One region of the Streptomyces sp. NPDC057697 genome, then DNA from elsewhere that is predicted to be linked to it. Evidence: riboswitches for the same ligand, from Rfam matches in the RefSeq annotation. Region 1 holds a riboswitch; the other holds the start of a gene.
What was found. Region 1 has a riboswitch for glycine ahead of gcvT (glycine cleavage system aminomethyltransferase GcvT). Riboswitches for the same ligand answer to the same signal wherever they lie in the genome.
Positions count from the first base shown of each region.

Region 2: it holds a riboswitch for glycine, as region 1 does, so the genes downstream of both, gcvP (aminomethyl-transferring glycine dehydrogenase) here and gcvT (glycine cleavage system aminomethyltransferase GcvT) in region 1, are expected to answer to the same signal.

Region 1 is NZ_JBHVJA010000011.1:321,665-328,802, forward strand. Features, by position in the region: gene ACFVFH_RS26970 (enhanced serine sensitivity protein SseB) at 1-573, opposite strand, end outside; gene ACFVFH_RS26975 (AAA family ATPase) at 644-1,336, opposite strand; glycine riboswitch at 1,496-1,593, shown strand; gene gcvT (glycine cleavage system aminomethyltransferase GcvT) at 1,735-2,850, shown strand; gene gcvH (glycine cleavage system protein GcvH) at 2,943-3,320, shown strand; gene glyA (serine hydroxymethyltransferase) at 3,341-4,600, shown strand; gene ACFVFH_RS26995 (L-serine ammonia-lyase) at 4,761-6,143, shown strand; gene ACFVFH_RS27000 (SulP family inorganic anion transporter) at 6,351-7,138, shown strand, end outside.
Region 2 is NZ_JBHVJA010000026.1:29,996-37,133, reverse strand. Features, by position in the region: gene ACFVFH_RS35525 (bifunctional nuclease family protein) at 1-34, shown strand, start outside; gene ACFVFH_RS35520 (MerR family transcriptional regulator) at 203-820, shown strand; gene ACFVFH_RS35515 (DNA polymerase IV) at 890-2,350, shown strand; gene ACFVFH_RS35510 (PRC-barrel domain-containing protein) at 2,275-2,643, opposite strand; glycine riboswitch at 2,757-2,853, shown strand; gene gcvP (aminomethyl-transferring glycine dehydrogenase) at 3,048-5,933, shown strand; gene ACFVFH_RS35500 (DUF5999 family protein) at 6,021-6,227, opposite strand; gene ACFVFH_RS35495 (hypothetical protein) at 6,546-7,138, opposite strand, start outside.

The sequences.
Region 1 (7,138 bases):
GGGCTCGTCGCCCTCGACGCTGGCCAGTGCCCGGCGGGCGGTGAGCACGACGCCGCTCTCCTCGAACTCTCCGGCCGCCGCGGCGAGGAAGTCGACCGGCTCCTCCTTCCAGCCCGGCTCGTACAGCCGGACCCGGCCGCCGGTGGCCGGGCCGTCCAGCGGGGTGCGTCCGGCCCGGCAGAGTTCGGCCACGGCGGGGGGCGGCAGCGGTATCCCGACCGCGCCGCCGGGGTTCACCGCGATGCCGAGCTGCGGGGGCAGGCCGCGGGCGAAGTCGCGGGCGGGCGCGACGGTGAAGGACATCCGGGTGCCGACACAGGCGAGGAACTGCTGTTCGGAGCTGAACACGGGGACGTAGGCGGCGCCCTCGATCTCCAGCGTCGGCAGGTCCAGCGCCTCCGCGTCGGGCCCGCCGCCGTTGGGCAGCGGGACCCAGACATCGCTGCGTCCGAGCACCTCGACGAGCCGTCCGCCCGCCTCCGGGACGCCCACCGAGGCCGTCAGTACCTCTTCGAGCTCATTGGCCGGCCATCCGCCCTGCGGATGGGACTGGAGCTGTGCCGGAACGTCCACTGCTTCCCCTTCTCGCCCACGCTTTCCGGCAGAAGGTTAACGCCCGGCCGCGGTCCGGCCCGGCCCGCGGCTACCCGGCCCCGAGCCGTTCGTCCCCGAAGGCGATCCGGCCGAGCCGCCCCGCCGCCTCCCGGTCCAGCAGCACCGCCGAGGCGCAGCCGGACGGCAGCAGGCCCTCGTCGACCGCTTTCAGCAGCCTGCCCACGGCCCTGCGGTGCCGGGCGAAGGCGTATCCCGATACGCCGCGCCCGCGCTCGCGCTGGCCCTCCCGCGCGATCCGGGGGGTGACGTCGAGCAGGACGAGATGCAGGGCGCCGCCCCGGCGCCGGACGTCACGGCCCAGCCAGGCGCGCACCCACGCCTGGGTGCCGCAGTCGTGGACCACGACGGACTCCCCGGAGCGCAGCACCCGGCGCAGCCCCCAGTAGTGGGCGACGCGGACGAGCGGGCGGTAGAGGGCGTAGGGAAGTAAGCGGGGCATGCTCCGCGCCCAGCGGTCCCGCGTGTCCTGGGAGTCGACGGCGTGGGCCGCCGTCACCGCGCGCCGGATCAGTGTCGACTTGCCGCTGCCGGGCAGCCCGGAGACCACCACCACGTCGCCCGCCGCGAAGTACAGGCCGCGGGGCCCGTGGCCGGACCGTGCCCGCAGGTCCCGCACCACCGGCGCGGGCCCGCCGGAGGCCGTCCCCGGCGCGGCCCCCGCCTGTGCGGGCATCGCGCCGTGCGCGACCTCCGCGGTCGTCGCGTACCGCTGCAACGTCATCGCCCTCCCCCTGTCGGCTCACCCCACGTATGCCCCTGAAGTGTAAAGAAAAGGTAATGCGGCACAACCGTCCACGCCGGTGAATTCCGGCGGGGGACCGGGGCCCCACTCCGGCGCGATGCATGCGATGATGACCCGGCCAACTGCATAAAGGCCGCTTGAATCCGCGCGGGAGAGTTCCGGTCACTGCATGTGCCGGGCGCCGAAGGAGCAAGTTCCTCCCTTGAATCTCTCAGGCCCCGTACCGCGTGGATGAGGCAGATCTGAAAAGCGGGCCGCTTCGCGGCCCCACCCAAGGTGCAAGCCGACCCCTTCCAGGGGCTCTCGGCGAACCTCTCAGGTTCCGATGACAGATGGGGAGGGATCGTCCTCGTCGTCATGCCCTGGGAGTCATATCCATGAGCACCGCCCCCCGTCTCACCGCCCTCGACGCCCTGCACCGTTCGCTGGGCGCGACCATGACCGACTTCGCGGGCTGGGACATGCCCCTGCGGTACGCCAGCGAGCGCGACGAGCACAACGCGGTGCGCACCCGGGCCGGGCTCTTCGACCTGTCGCACATGGGCGAGATCACCGTCACCGGACCGGCGGCCGCGGCCCTGCTGGACTTCGCGCTGGTCGGCAACATCGGCACGGTCGCCGTGGGCCGGGCCCGCTACACGATGATCTGCGCCGAGGACGGCGGCATCCTGGACGACCTGATCGTCTACCGGCTGGGCGAGACCGAGTACATGGTGGTCGCCAACGCGGGCAACGCCCAGATCGTGCTGGACGCGCTGACCGAGCGGGCCGAGGGCTTCGACGCCGAGGTGCGCGACGACCGGGACGCGTACGCGCTGCTCGCCGTCCAGGGCCCCGAGTCCCCCACGATCCTGGCCTCGGTCACCGACGCCGACCTGGACGGACTGAAGTACTACGCCGGGCTGCCCGGCACCGTCGCCGGTGTCCCCGCGCTGATCGCCCGTACCGGCTACACCGGCGAGGACGGCTTCGAGCTGTTCGTCGCCCCCGACCACGCCGAGCAGCTGTGGAAGGCGCTGACCGAGGCGGGCGCCTCCCACGGCCTGATCCCGTGCGGTCTCTCCTGCCGCGACACGCTGCGCCTGGAGGCGGGCATGCCGCTGTACGGGCACGAGCTGACCACGGCGCTGACCCCGTTCGACGCGGGTCTCGGCCGGGTCGTGAAGTTCGAGAAGGAGGGCGACTTCGTCGGCCGCGAGGCGCTCCGGGCCGCCGCCGGGCGCGCCGAGACCGCCCCGCCGCGCAAGCTGGTCGGGCTGGTCGCCGAGGGCCGTCGCGTGCCGCGCGCCGGATTCTCCGTCGTCGTCGGCGGCGAGGTCGTCGGCGAGGTCACCTCGGGCGCCCCGTCGCCCACCCTGGGCAAGCCGATCGCCATGGCGTACGTGGACGCCGCGCACGCCACGCCCGGCGCCGAGGGCGTCGGAGTGGACATCCGGGGCAGCCACGAGCCGTACGAGGTCGTGGCACTGCCGTTCTACAAGCGCCAGAAGTGACGTCGGCGCCCACCGAGAAGTGACGCAGTCGCGTCTCACACCGTAAGACCACCGTTCATCAGCACTCCCCCGCGTACAGGAGAATTCAGGTCATGAGCAACCCCCAGCAGCTGCGGTACAGCAAGGAGCACGAGTGGCTGTCGGCCGTCGAGGACGGTGTGGCCACGATCGGTATCACCGAGTACGCGGCCAACGCACTCGGCGATGTCGTCTACGCCCAGCTCCCCGAGGTCGGTGACACGGTGACCGCGGGCGAGACCTGCGGCGAGCTGGAGTCGACCAAGTCGGTGAGCGACCTGTACTCCCCCGTGACCGGCGAGGTCACCGAGGCGAACCAGGACGTCGTGGACGACCCGTCGCTGGTGAACTCCGCTCCCTTCGAGGGCGGCTGGCTGTTCAAGGTACGCGTCGCGGAGGAGCCGAAGGACCTGCTCTCCGCGGACGAGTACACCGAGTTCTCCGGCAACTAAAGACCCCAAGGGACCACCTGATGTCGCTTCTCAACTCCTCCCTCCACGAGCTGGACCCGGACGTCGCCGCCGCCGTCGACGCCGAGCTCCACCGTCAGCAGTCCACCCTCGAAATGATCGCCTCGGAGAACTTCGCTCCGGTCGCGGTCATGGAGGCCCAGGGCTCCGTCCTGACCAACAAGTACGCCGAGGGCTACCCCGGCCGCCGCTACTACGGCGGCTGCGAGCACGTCGACGTCGTCGAGCAGATCGCGATCGACCGCATCAAGGCGCTGTTCGGCGCCGAGGCCGCGAACGTCCAGCCGCACTCCGGTGCGCAGGCCAACGCCGCCGCGATGTTCGCGCTGCTCAAGCCGGGCGACACGATCATGGGCCTGAACCTGGCCCACGGTGGTCACCTGACCCACGGCATGAAGATCAACTTCTCCGGCAAGCTCTACAACGTGGTCCCGTACCACGTCGACGAGACCGGTGTCGTGGACATGGCCGAGGTCGAGCGCCTGGCCAAGGAGGCCAAGCCGAAGCTGATCGTCGCCGGCTGGTCCGCGTACCCGCGTCAGCTGGACTTCGCCGCCTTCCGCCGCATCGCGGACGAGGTCGGCGCGTACCTGATGGTCGACATGGCGCACTTCGCCGGCCTGGTGGCCGCGGGTCTGCACCCCAACCCGGTGCCGCACGCCCATGTCGTCACGACCACCACGCACAAGACCCTCGGCGGTCCGCGCGGTGGCGTCATCCTGTCGACGCAGGAGCTCGCCAAGAAGATCAACTCCGCGGTCTTCCCGGGCCAGCAGGGCGGTCCGCTGGAGCACGTGATCGCGGCCAAGGCGGTCTCGTTCAAGGTCGCGGCGACCGAGGAGTTCAAGGAGCGCCAGCAGCGCACCCTGGACGGCGCCCGCATCCTCGCCGAGCGCCTGGTCCAGCCGGACGTCACCGAGGTCGGCGTCTCCGTCCTCTCCGGCGGCACGGACGTCCACCTGGTCCTCGTCGACCTGCGCAACTCCGAGCTGGACGGCCAGCAGGCCGAGGACCGGCTGCACGAGCTGGGCATCACGGTCAACCGGAACGCCATCCCGAACGACCCGCGGCCGCCGATGGTCACCTCCGGGCTGCGGATCGGCACGCCGGCCCTGGCGACCCGCGGTTTCCAGGCCGAGGACTTCACCGAGGTCGCGGAGATCATCGCCGCCGCGCTCAAGCCGTCCTACGACGCGGACGCCCTGAAGGCCCGTGTCGTCGCGCTGGCGGAGAAGTTCCCGCTGTACCCCGGCCTGAAGTAGTCCGGACAGGTTCTGGCAACACGTTGGGGCGGGGCACCACGCACACTGAAGGGTGAGCGCGGTGCCCCGTCCCATGCCCCCGCTCTCCGGGCCGCCCGGCCCGGTCCGTACCGCACCACCCGGCAGACGACGATGTCTACCAACCCTTGAGGAGTCACCCGTGGCCATCTCGGTCTTCGACCTGTTCTCGATCGGCATCGGCCCGTCCAGCTCCCATACGGTCGGCCCGATGCGCGCCGCCCGTATGTTCGCGCGCCGGCTGAAGAACGAGGGCCTCATCGCCCACACCGCCTCGATACGCGCCGAGCTGTACGGCTCGCTCGGTGCGACCGGTCACGGCCACGGCACCCCCAAGGCGGTCCTGCTCGGCCTGGAGGGCGAGTCGCCCCGCACCGTCGACGTGGAGTCCGCCGACGACCGGGTGGAGCAGATCCGCACCACCGGCCGGATCAACCTCCTCGGCATGCACGAGATCGACTTCGACGCCGACGAGCAGCTGGTCCTGCACCGCCGCAAGGCCCTCCCGTACCACGCCAACGGCATGACGATCTTCGCCTTCGACCACGAGGGCGCCCCTCTCCTGGAGAAGACCTACTACTCGGTCGGCGGCGGCTTCGTCGTCGACGAGGACGCGGTCGGCGAGGACCGGATCGTCCTCGACGACACCGTGCTGAAGCACCCCTTCCGCACCGGTGACGAACTGCTGCGGCTCTCGAAGGACACCGGCCTGTCCATCTCCTCCCTGATGCTGGAGAACGAACGGGCCTGGCGCACCGAGGACGAGATCCGCTCGGGCCTGCTGGACATCTGGCGCGTCATGCAGGCCTGCGTCGCGCGCGGCATGTCCCGCGAGGGCATCCTCCCCGGCGGCCTGCGGGTCCGCCGCCGCGCCGCGAACACCGCCCGCCAGCTGCGCGCCGAGGGCGACCCGCAGACCCATGCGATGGAGTGGATCACCCTCTACGCGATGGCGGTCAACGAGGAGAACGCGGCGGGCGGCCGGGTCGTCACCGCGCCCACCAACGGCGCCGCGGGCATCATCCCGGCGGTGCTGCACTACTACATGAACTTCGCGGCCGGCGGCGCCACCGAGGCGGAGAAGGAGGACGGCGTCGTCCGCTTCCTCCTCGCGGCCGGGGCGATCGGCATGCTCTTCAAGGAGAACGCCTCCATCTCCGGCGCCGAGGTCGGCTGCCAGGGCGAGGTGGGCTCCGCCTGCTCGATGGCCGCGGGCGCCCTCGCCGAGGTCCTCGGCGGCACCCCGGAACAGGTCGAGAACGCCGCCGAGATCGGCATGGAACACAACCTGGGCCTGACCTGCGACCCCGTGGGCGGCCTCGTCCAGATCCCGTGCATCGAACGCAACGGCATGGCGGCGGTGAAGGCCGTCACGGCGGCGAAGATGGCGCTGCGCGGCGACGGCAGCCACAAGGTCTCCCTCGACAAGGTCATCAAGACCATGAAGGAGACCGGGGCGGACATGAGCGTGAAGTACAAGGAGACGGCGCGGGGTGGGTTGGCTGTGAACATCATCGAGTGCTGAGCACGTAGGGCCCCGGCCTGGCGGGGACGGGTGCCGGGTGCCGGGGAGCGTCGTGGTGGGACGTGTCGGGTACCGGGGAGGGCACCCCGGTGCCCGGGTGCGGGGTGGCGGAGGAGCATCCTGGCCTGATGCGCCGAGTGCCGGGGGAACGCCCCTGCCTCCCCCGCTGCCCCGTACGCCCCCTCCCGCACGACAGGTTTCCCGCTCTTGTCCTTCTCCGTACTGTCCCCGGCCGCGCGGTTGCGCGGTCTCCGTCCCGCCCGGCTGTCCCCGAGGGTGTTCCGCACCGAGCTGCTGGCCGGGCTCGTGGTCGGGCTGGCTCTGATTCCCGAGGCGATCTCGTTCTCGGTGATCGTCGGAGTGGATCCGGCGATCGGGCTGTTCACCTCGTTCCTCATGGCGGTGGTGATCTCGGTCGTCGGCGGGCGTCCGGCGATGATCTCCGCCGCCACCGGGGCGGTCGCCCTGGTCGTCGCTCCCCTCAACCGCCAGCACGGGTTCGGCTATCTGATCGCCGCGGTCGTCCTCGGCGGTGTCTTCCAGATCGTCCTCGGCGCGCTGGGCGTCGCGAAGCTGCTGCGGTTCGTGCCGCGCGGCGTGATGGTCGGCTTCGTCAACTCCCTCGCGCTCCTGGTCTTCATGGCCCAGGTCCCCGAGCTGCACGACGTGCCCTGGGCCGTCTACCCGCTGGTCGTCGCCGGCATCGCGCTGATGGTGTTCTTCCCCAGGGTCACCAGGGCGGTCCCCGCGCCGCTCGTCTCCATCGTCATCCTGACCGCCGTCACCGTCGCCGCCGGGATCGCCGTACCGACCGTCGGCGACCGGGGCGAGCTGCCGTCCTCGCTTCCGGTACCCGGCCTGCCCGATGTGCCGTTCGCACCGGACACCCTGACGACCGTCGCGCCGTACGCGCTCGCCATGGCGCTGGTGGGGCTGATGGAGTCCCTGATGACCGCCAAGCTGGTCGACGACATCACCGACACCCGTTCCAGCAA
Region 2 (7,138 bases), on a different contig from region 1:
CTCTCCGGAGGATTTCGGTACCAACAGTCAGTGACCGTTCTTCGGGGCCGCCGTCAGCGCATCCGGCAAGCCTTTCCCGTTCGTGAGACACGGGAAACCACCCTCAGGGTGATTATCACTCGGCGTGCCGAGTGTGGCGATCGTTGACGCACCCCGAGTGACTGCCTACCTTCGAGAGGGCAGGTCAAGGACGGAGGTCGGCGTGAGAAGCAGCGGCGACGGTACGGCAGCGGGTGGGCCGTATCCGCAGCAGGGGAGTACAGCCGACCACACCATCATGCAACCGGTTCAACCGGCGGCGGTGGCGGGGGGCGCAGTGGCATCGGCCAACGACATCGGCTACCGCGGGCCGACGGCCTGCGCGGCTGCCGGGATCACCTACCGGCAGCTCGACTACTGGGCGCGCACGGGGCTGGTGGAACCGAGCGTGCGACCGGCGTACGGCTCCGGCACACAGCGGCTCTACAGCTTCCGGGACGTCGTCCTGCTGAAGATCGTGAAGCGCTTCCTGGACACGGGCGTGGCGCTCCAGAACATCCGCACCACCGTCCAGCACCTGCGGGCCCGCGGGTTCCAGGACCTTGAGCGGATGACGCTGATGAGCGACGGCGCGACGGTCTACGAGTGCTCTTCGCCCGACGAGGTCGTCAGCCTCCTCCAGGGCGGCCAGGGCGTCTTCGGGATCGCGGTCGGCGTGGTCTGGCAGGACGTCGACGCCGCACTCTCCCAGTTGCACGGCGAGCGGGTGGACACCGGCGAGACCCTCATCGGGAACAACCCCACCGATGAGCTCGCGCGGCGCCGCAACCGCGCCGGCTGACCCGCCGAGCGCGCCGGACACGCCTCGGGGCGCGGCGGTTGTCAGTGCCGTAGGGCAGCATCGACAGATGTGAGAGCCGCGCCCACCATCCTGCATCTGGACATGGATGCCTTCTACGCCTCTGCCGAGCAGGCGGCGAAGCCGAGCCTGCGCGGCAAGCCGGTCGTGGTCGGCGGGCTGGGGCCGCGCGGGGTCGTCGCCACCGCCTCGTACGAGGCACGCCGCTTCGGGGTGCACTCGGCGATGCCGATGGCGCAGGCGCGGCGCCTGGCGCCCAACGCGGCCTACCTGGTGCCCCGCTTCCAGCTCTACCGGGCGGTGAGCGATCAGGTGATGGAACTGCTCGCGAGGCTCTCCCCGCTGGTGGAGCCGCTCAGCCTGGACGAGGCCTTCGTGGACCTGGAGGCCGGCGGGACGGCCGACAGTGCGGCCTCGTCCCGGGAGATCGGTGAGCAGCTGCGTACGGCCATCCGGGCGGTCACCGGGCTCACCGGATCGGTCGGGCTCGCCGGTTCCAAGATGCTGGCCAAGATCGCTTCGGAGGAGGCGAAGCCCAACGGCCTGCTGCTCATAGAGCCGGGCACGGAGAGGGCCCTGCTGGCGCCCATGCCGGTACGGATCCTCCCCGGCGTCGGGCCCGCGACGGCGGACCATCTGCGCCGGGCCGGGATGACCACGGTCGACGACCTCGTCGAGGCGGGTGAGGACGAGCTCGTGCGGCTGCTGGGGAAGGCGCACGGCCAGTCCCTCCACCGCATGGCGTCCGGGTACGACGACCGGCCGGTGGTCGCGGAGCGGGACGCGAAGTCGGTGTCGGTCGAGGACACCTTCGACGCCGATCTGCACGACCGGGTCCGGATCAGGACGGAGGTCGAACGGCTGGCCGACCGGTGCGTGCAGCGGCTGCGGGGCGCGGGGCGCTCCGGGCGCACGGTGGTGCTGAAGGTCCGCCGATACGACTTCTCGACGCTCACGAGGTCCGAGACGCTCCGTGGGCCCACGGACGACCCCACGGTGGTCCGTGAGGCCGCCGCACGGCTCCTGGAGGCCGTGGACACCACCGGAGGCGTCCGGCTCCTGGGAGTGGGCGTCACGGGCCTCGCCGACTACACGCAGGAGGACCTCTTCGCCCAGGCCGCCGGTGAGCGGGCCTCGGCAGCGGAGACGGCCGAGGAGGCTCCCGCGGCGGGGGCCGAGGAGTCCCGGCCGCCGGACGATCCCGAGGTACCGGCTCCGGAGACCGCCGAGACGCTCGCCGCGCGCCGCTGGCCCGCCGGACACGACGTACGGCATGACGTGCACGGCCACGGCTGGGTGCAGGGGAGCGGGGTGGGCCGGGTGACGGTGCGGTTCGAGGAGCCCGGGTCACCACCCGGGCGGGTCCGTACGTTCCGGATCGACGACCCGGAGCTCCGGCCGGCCGATCCGCTGCCCCTGGTGCGGGACCCGGCGGACTACTCGTCCTGGCCGGCCAGTCTGCCGAAGTCCCTGTCCGGGCCGGGCTCCTCGGGCGGGGAGTCCAGACCGTAGTGCCGGTAGAGCTGGAGTTCCTGTTCCGGCGAGAGGTGACGGCCGACCCCGAAGTCGGGCGCGTCCTTGATCAGCGCGCGGTCGAAGGGGACGCGGAGCGTGTCCTCCACGAATTCACTGGGTTCCAGCGGGACGAACGCGTCCCGGCTGAAGAGTCCGGTGCGTACGGCTGCCCACTCGGGCACACCGGTCGCGTCGTCGAGATACACCTCGTCCACGGTCCCGATCTTGGTGCCCTTGCGGTCGAACGCCTTGCGGCCGATCAGGCTGCGCGGATCGATGTCGGTCTGCACGGACCCTCCCACTGGTCGCGGCTACTCCACAAGCACTACAGAAAGGCAGATCCGAGTGGTTGGCCACTCGAGAAATCAGCCATGAACCCCGCTGGTAGGCTGGTGATGGCTGCTGACCCCGTGCGGGAGAGTCCTCCGGAGCTGATCCGAAGGCGCCGAAGGAGCAAATCCTCCCCGGAATCTCTCAGGCCCCCGTACCGCACGGACGAGGTCACTCTGGAAAGCAGGGCGGGTTTCGTGCGGCCGAGTGCCGGTGCGGATCCCTCCCTCACCGACGGTGAAAGCCGGTACGCCGCGGGGCGCGCCGGTGAAGCTCTCAGGTTGAGATGACAGAGGGGGAGGCCGTTCGGGCACCCGCGCCGTGGTGCCCCTCGCAGGTCGTGACAGACCAGGAGGCCTCCACCATGACCCCCCGTCGCACTCCGCTCTCCCAGCTGGAGCAGGGCATTCCGTTCGAGCAGCGCCATATCGGTCCCGATGCCGAGGCTCAGTCGAAGATGCTCGCCCAGGTCGGTTACGGCTCGCTGGACGAGCTGACCGCGGCCGCGGTGCCCGATGTCATCAAGAGCACGGAGGCCCTCGGGCTGCCCGCCGCGCGCACCGAGGCCGAGGTGCTCGCCGAACTGCGCGCCCTCGCGGACCGCAACCAGGTGCTGGCCCCGATGATCGGGCTCGGCTACTACGGCACCTTCACCCCGCCGGTGATCCTGCGCAACGTCATGGAGAACCCCGCCTGGTACACGGCCTACACGCCGTACCAGCCGGAGATCTCGCAGGGCCGCCTGGAGGCGCTGCTCAACTTCCAGACGATGGTCGCCGAGCTGACCGGGCTGCCCACCTCCGGCGCCTCCCTGCTCGACGAGGGCACCGCGGCCGCCGAGGCCATGGCGCTCTCCCGGCGCGTCGGCAAGGTGAAGAACGGCGTCTTCCTGGTCGACGCCGACGCCCTGCCGCAGACGGTCGCGGTCATCGAGACCCGCGCCGAGCCAACCGGTGTCGAGGTCGTCGTCGCCGATCTCTCCGACGGCATCCCGGCGGAGATCGCCGAGCGCGGTGTCTTCGGCGTCCTGGTGCAGTACCCGGCCGCGTCCGGGGCGGTGCGGGACATCCGTCCCGTCGTCGAGCAGGCCCACGGACTGGGCGCGATCGTCACGGTCGCCGCCGATCTGCTGGCCCTGACCCTGCTCACCTCGCCCGGCGACCTGGGCGCGGACATCGCGGTCGGCACCACACAGCGCTTCGGCGTGCCGATGGGCTTCGGCGGGCCGCACGCCGGCTTCATGGCCGTGCGCGAGAAGTTCGCCCGCAGCCTCCCCGGCCGCCTCGTCGGTGTCTCCGTCGACGCGGACGGCAACAAGGCCTACCGGCTGGCCCTGCAGACCCGCGAGCAGCACATCCGCCGCGAGAAGGCCACCAGCAACATCTGCACCGCCCAGGTGCTGCTCGCCGTCATGGCCGGAATGTACGCCGTCTACCACGGCCCGGACGGACTGCGGACGATCGCCCGGCGCACCCACCGCTACGCGACGATCCTGGCCGAGGGGCTGCGCGCCTCCGGCGTCGACGTCGTGACCGGCGCGTACTTCGACACCCTGACCGTGCGTGTCCCGGGGAAGGCCGCCGACGTCGTCGCGGACGCCCGTGAGCGCGGGGTCAACCTGCGGCTGGTCGACGCCGACCTGGTCTCCCTCGCCTGCGACGAGACCACCACGCGTACCCAGATCGCCGCTGTCTGGGCCGCCTTCGGCGCCGACGGGGACATCGAGGAGCTGGACGCCACCGCGGGCGACGCGCTGCCCGAGGGGCTGCTGCGCACCGACGAGATCCTCACCCACCCGGTCTTCCACCAGCACCGCTCCGAGACCGCGATGCTGCGCTACCTGCGCAAGCTCGCCGACCGGGACTACGCGCTGGACCGCGGCATGATCCCGCTCGGCTCCTGCACCATGAAGCTGAACGCGACCACCGAGATGGAGTCGATCACCTGGCCCGAGTTCGGCGCGCTGCACCCCTTCGCTCCCGCCGAGCAGGCGCAGGGATTCCTCACTCTCATCCGTGAGCTGGAGGAGCGCCTCGCCGAGGTCACCGGGTACGACGCGGTCTCCATTCAGCCGAACGCGGGTTCGCAGGGTGAGTTCGCGGGCCTGCTGGCCGTGCGGGCCTACCACCGGGCCAATGGTGACGACCAGCGCACCGTCTGCCTCATCCCGTCGTCCGCGCACGGCACCAACGCGGCCAGCGCCGTGATGGCCGGGATGAAGGTCGTCGTGGTCAAGACCGCCGACGACGGCGAGGTCGACATAACGGACCTCCGCGCCAAGATCGAGAAGCACCGCGACGAACTCGCCGTCCTCATGATCACGTACCCGTCGACGCACGGCGTGTTCGAGGAGCACGTGGCCGACATCTGCGCCGAGGTGCACGACGCGGGCGGTCAGGTGTACGTCGACGGGGCGAACCTCAACGCGCTGGTGGGTCTCGCCCGGCCGGGCCGGTTCGGCGGCGACGTCTCGCACCTGAACCTGCACAAGACCTTCTGCATCCCGCACGGCGGCGGCGGCCCCGGCGTCGGACCGGTCGGTGTGCGCGCGCACCTCGCCCCGTACCTGCCCAACCACCCGCTCCAGCCCGCGGCGGGCCCGGAGACCGGCGTCGGACCGATCTCGGCCGCTCCGTGGGGCTCGGCCGGCATCCTCCCCATCTCCTGGGCGTACGTGCGCCTGATGGGCGGTGAGGGCCTGAAGCGTGCGACGCAGGTCGCCGTGCTCGCGGCCAACTACATCGCCAAGCGCCTGGAGCCGCACTACCCGATCCTGTACAACGGCCCGGCCGGTCTGGTCGCGCACGAGTGCATCGTGGATCTGCGGCCGATCTCCAAGGCCACCGGCGTCAGTGTCGACGACATCGCCAAGCGTCTGATCGACTACGGCTTCCACTCGCCGACGATGTCGTTCCCGGTCGCCGGGACGCTGATGATCGAGCCGACCGAGAGCGAGAACCTCGCGGAGCTCGACCGGTTCTGCGACACGATGATCGCCATTCGCGGCGAGGTCGAGAAGGTGGCCTCCGGCGAGTGGAGCGCGGACGACAACCCGCTGCACAACGCTCCGCACACCGCGGCGATGCTGGGCGGGGAGTGGAAGCACGAGTACGACCGCGAGGTGGCGGTCTTCCCGGCCGGTGTCTCGGCCGCCGACAAGTACTGGCCGCCGGTGCGCCGGATCGACGGTGCCTTCGGCGACCGCAACCTCGTCTGCTCCTGCCCGCCGCTGGACGAGTACGACGACTGAGTCCTGCGCGCCACCGTGTGACGCGGACCTGTGGCGGGGCCGGTTCGGAGAGCTCTCCGGGCCGGCCCCCGTCCGTACCGGCCGCGGTCAGGCGGCCTTCGCCACCCGGTCGGCCGCCAGCGGCCGGTGCGGGGCGATGATCTGGCCGTCCGGAAGCAGCTCACCGGTGTCCTCGAAGAGCAGGACCCCGTTGCACAGCAGACTCCAGCCCTGCTCCGGATGGTGCGCCGTCAGGCGGGCGGCTTCCCGGTCGGCTGAGTCGGCGGTCGGACATGGTGGCTGGTGCTGGCACATGGCTGGGTTCTTTCGCTGCGTCGTAGTGAATGCCCTGCGGCTGGACGAGGTGTTCATGGCCGCCCCCCGTATCGATCGGTCCGGTCCCAGTGTTGCCCCACGGGCGTCATTCCGCAGGGATTTCGCAGCAGCACTTCTCCTTACCCGCAGGACGCATCACCCGCGCGGACGGTTCACCGCAATTGCACTGTCCCTTCGGGTGGTTCGGGGTGGCCGGTACGGGCTAGTCCGGACGGGCGGACCGTGCGCCCCCCCAGCACTGTGCCCCGCGACCGGGGACGGTGGCGGGGCACGGCGTGCCGGTGCGGAGGCCGGTTCTCAGGCCGGGGATCCGAGCAGGGGGCCGGGGCCGGGGGCGATGCGCAGCGTCATCACGCGGAGCAGATCGGCGACCCGGTGCGGGCGGTGCGCGGCGATGCCCGGCGGGGCGGGAGCCAGCGGGACGAGCAGATCGGCGGGGGCGAGCGCCCCGCCGGAGGCGTCGGCCCCGGTGTCGCCGTGCAGCCACAGCGCCAACATGTAGAGCTCCGGGATGGAGAGCAGCCGCGGCTGGTGGTCCGGGGTCACCGTTTCGGCCTGGCGCAAGGCCAGTTCGGTCGAGGCGATGTAGGGGCCCTCGAAGAAGTGCGAGAAGGCCCAGCCGTCCGGAGTGAGCATGGTGTCCGCCGCGGCGACGGCCTGCTCCGAGCTGCGGATCACGAACCGCCAGCCGGCGAGCCGGGTGGCGGGAGCGAGCCCGTTCGGACCGATCCGCTCCAGTACGTGGACGGGGAGCGGGAGTTCGGGGCTCAGCGGTCCCTGTGCGGACCGGAGTGCGGGTGTGCGGGCTTCGCGGACCGCGGTGGGTGAACCGAGTGCCGCGAGAACGCTGCGCAGAGCGGGCGCGGGAGCCGGGTGTACATGCAGCGGCA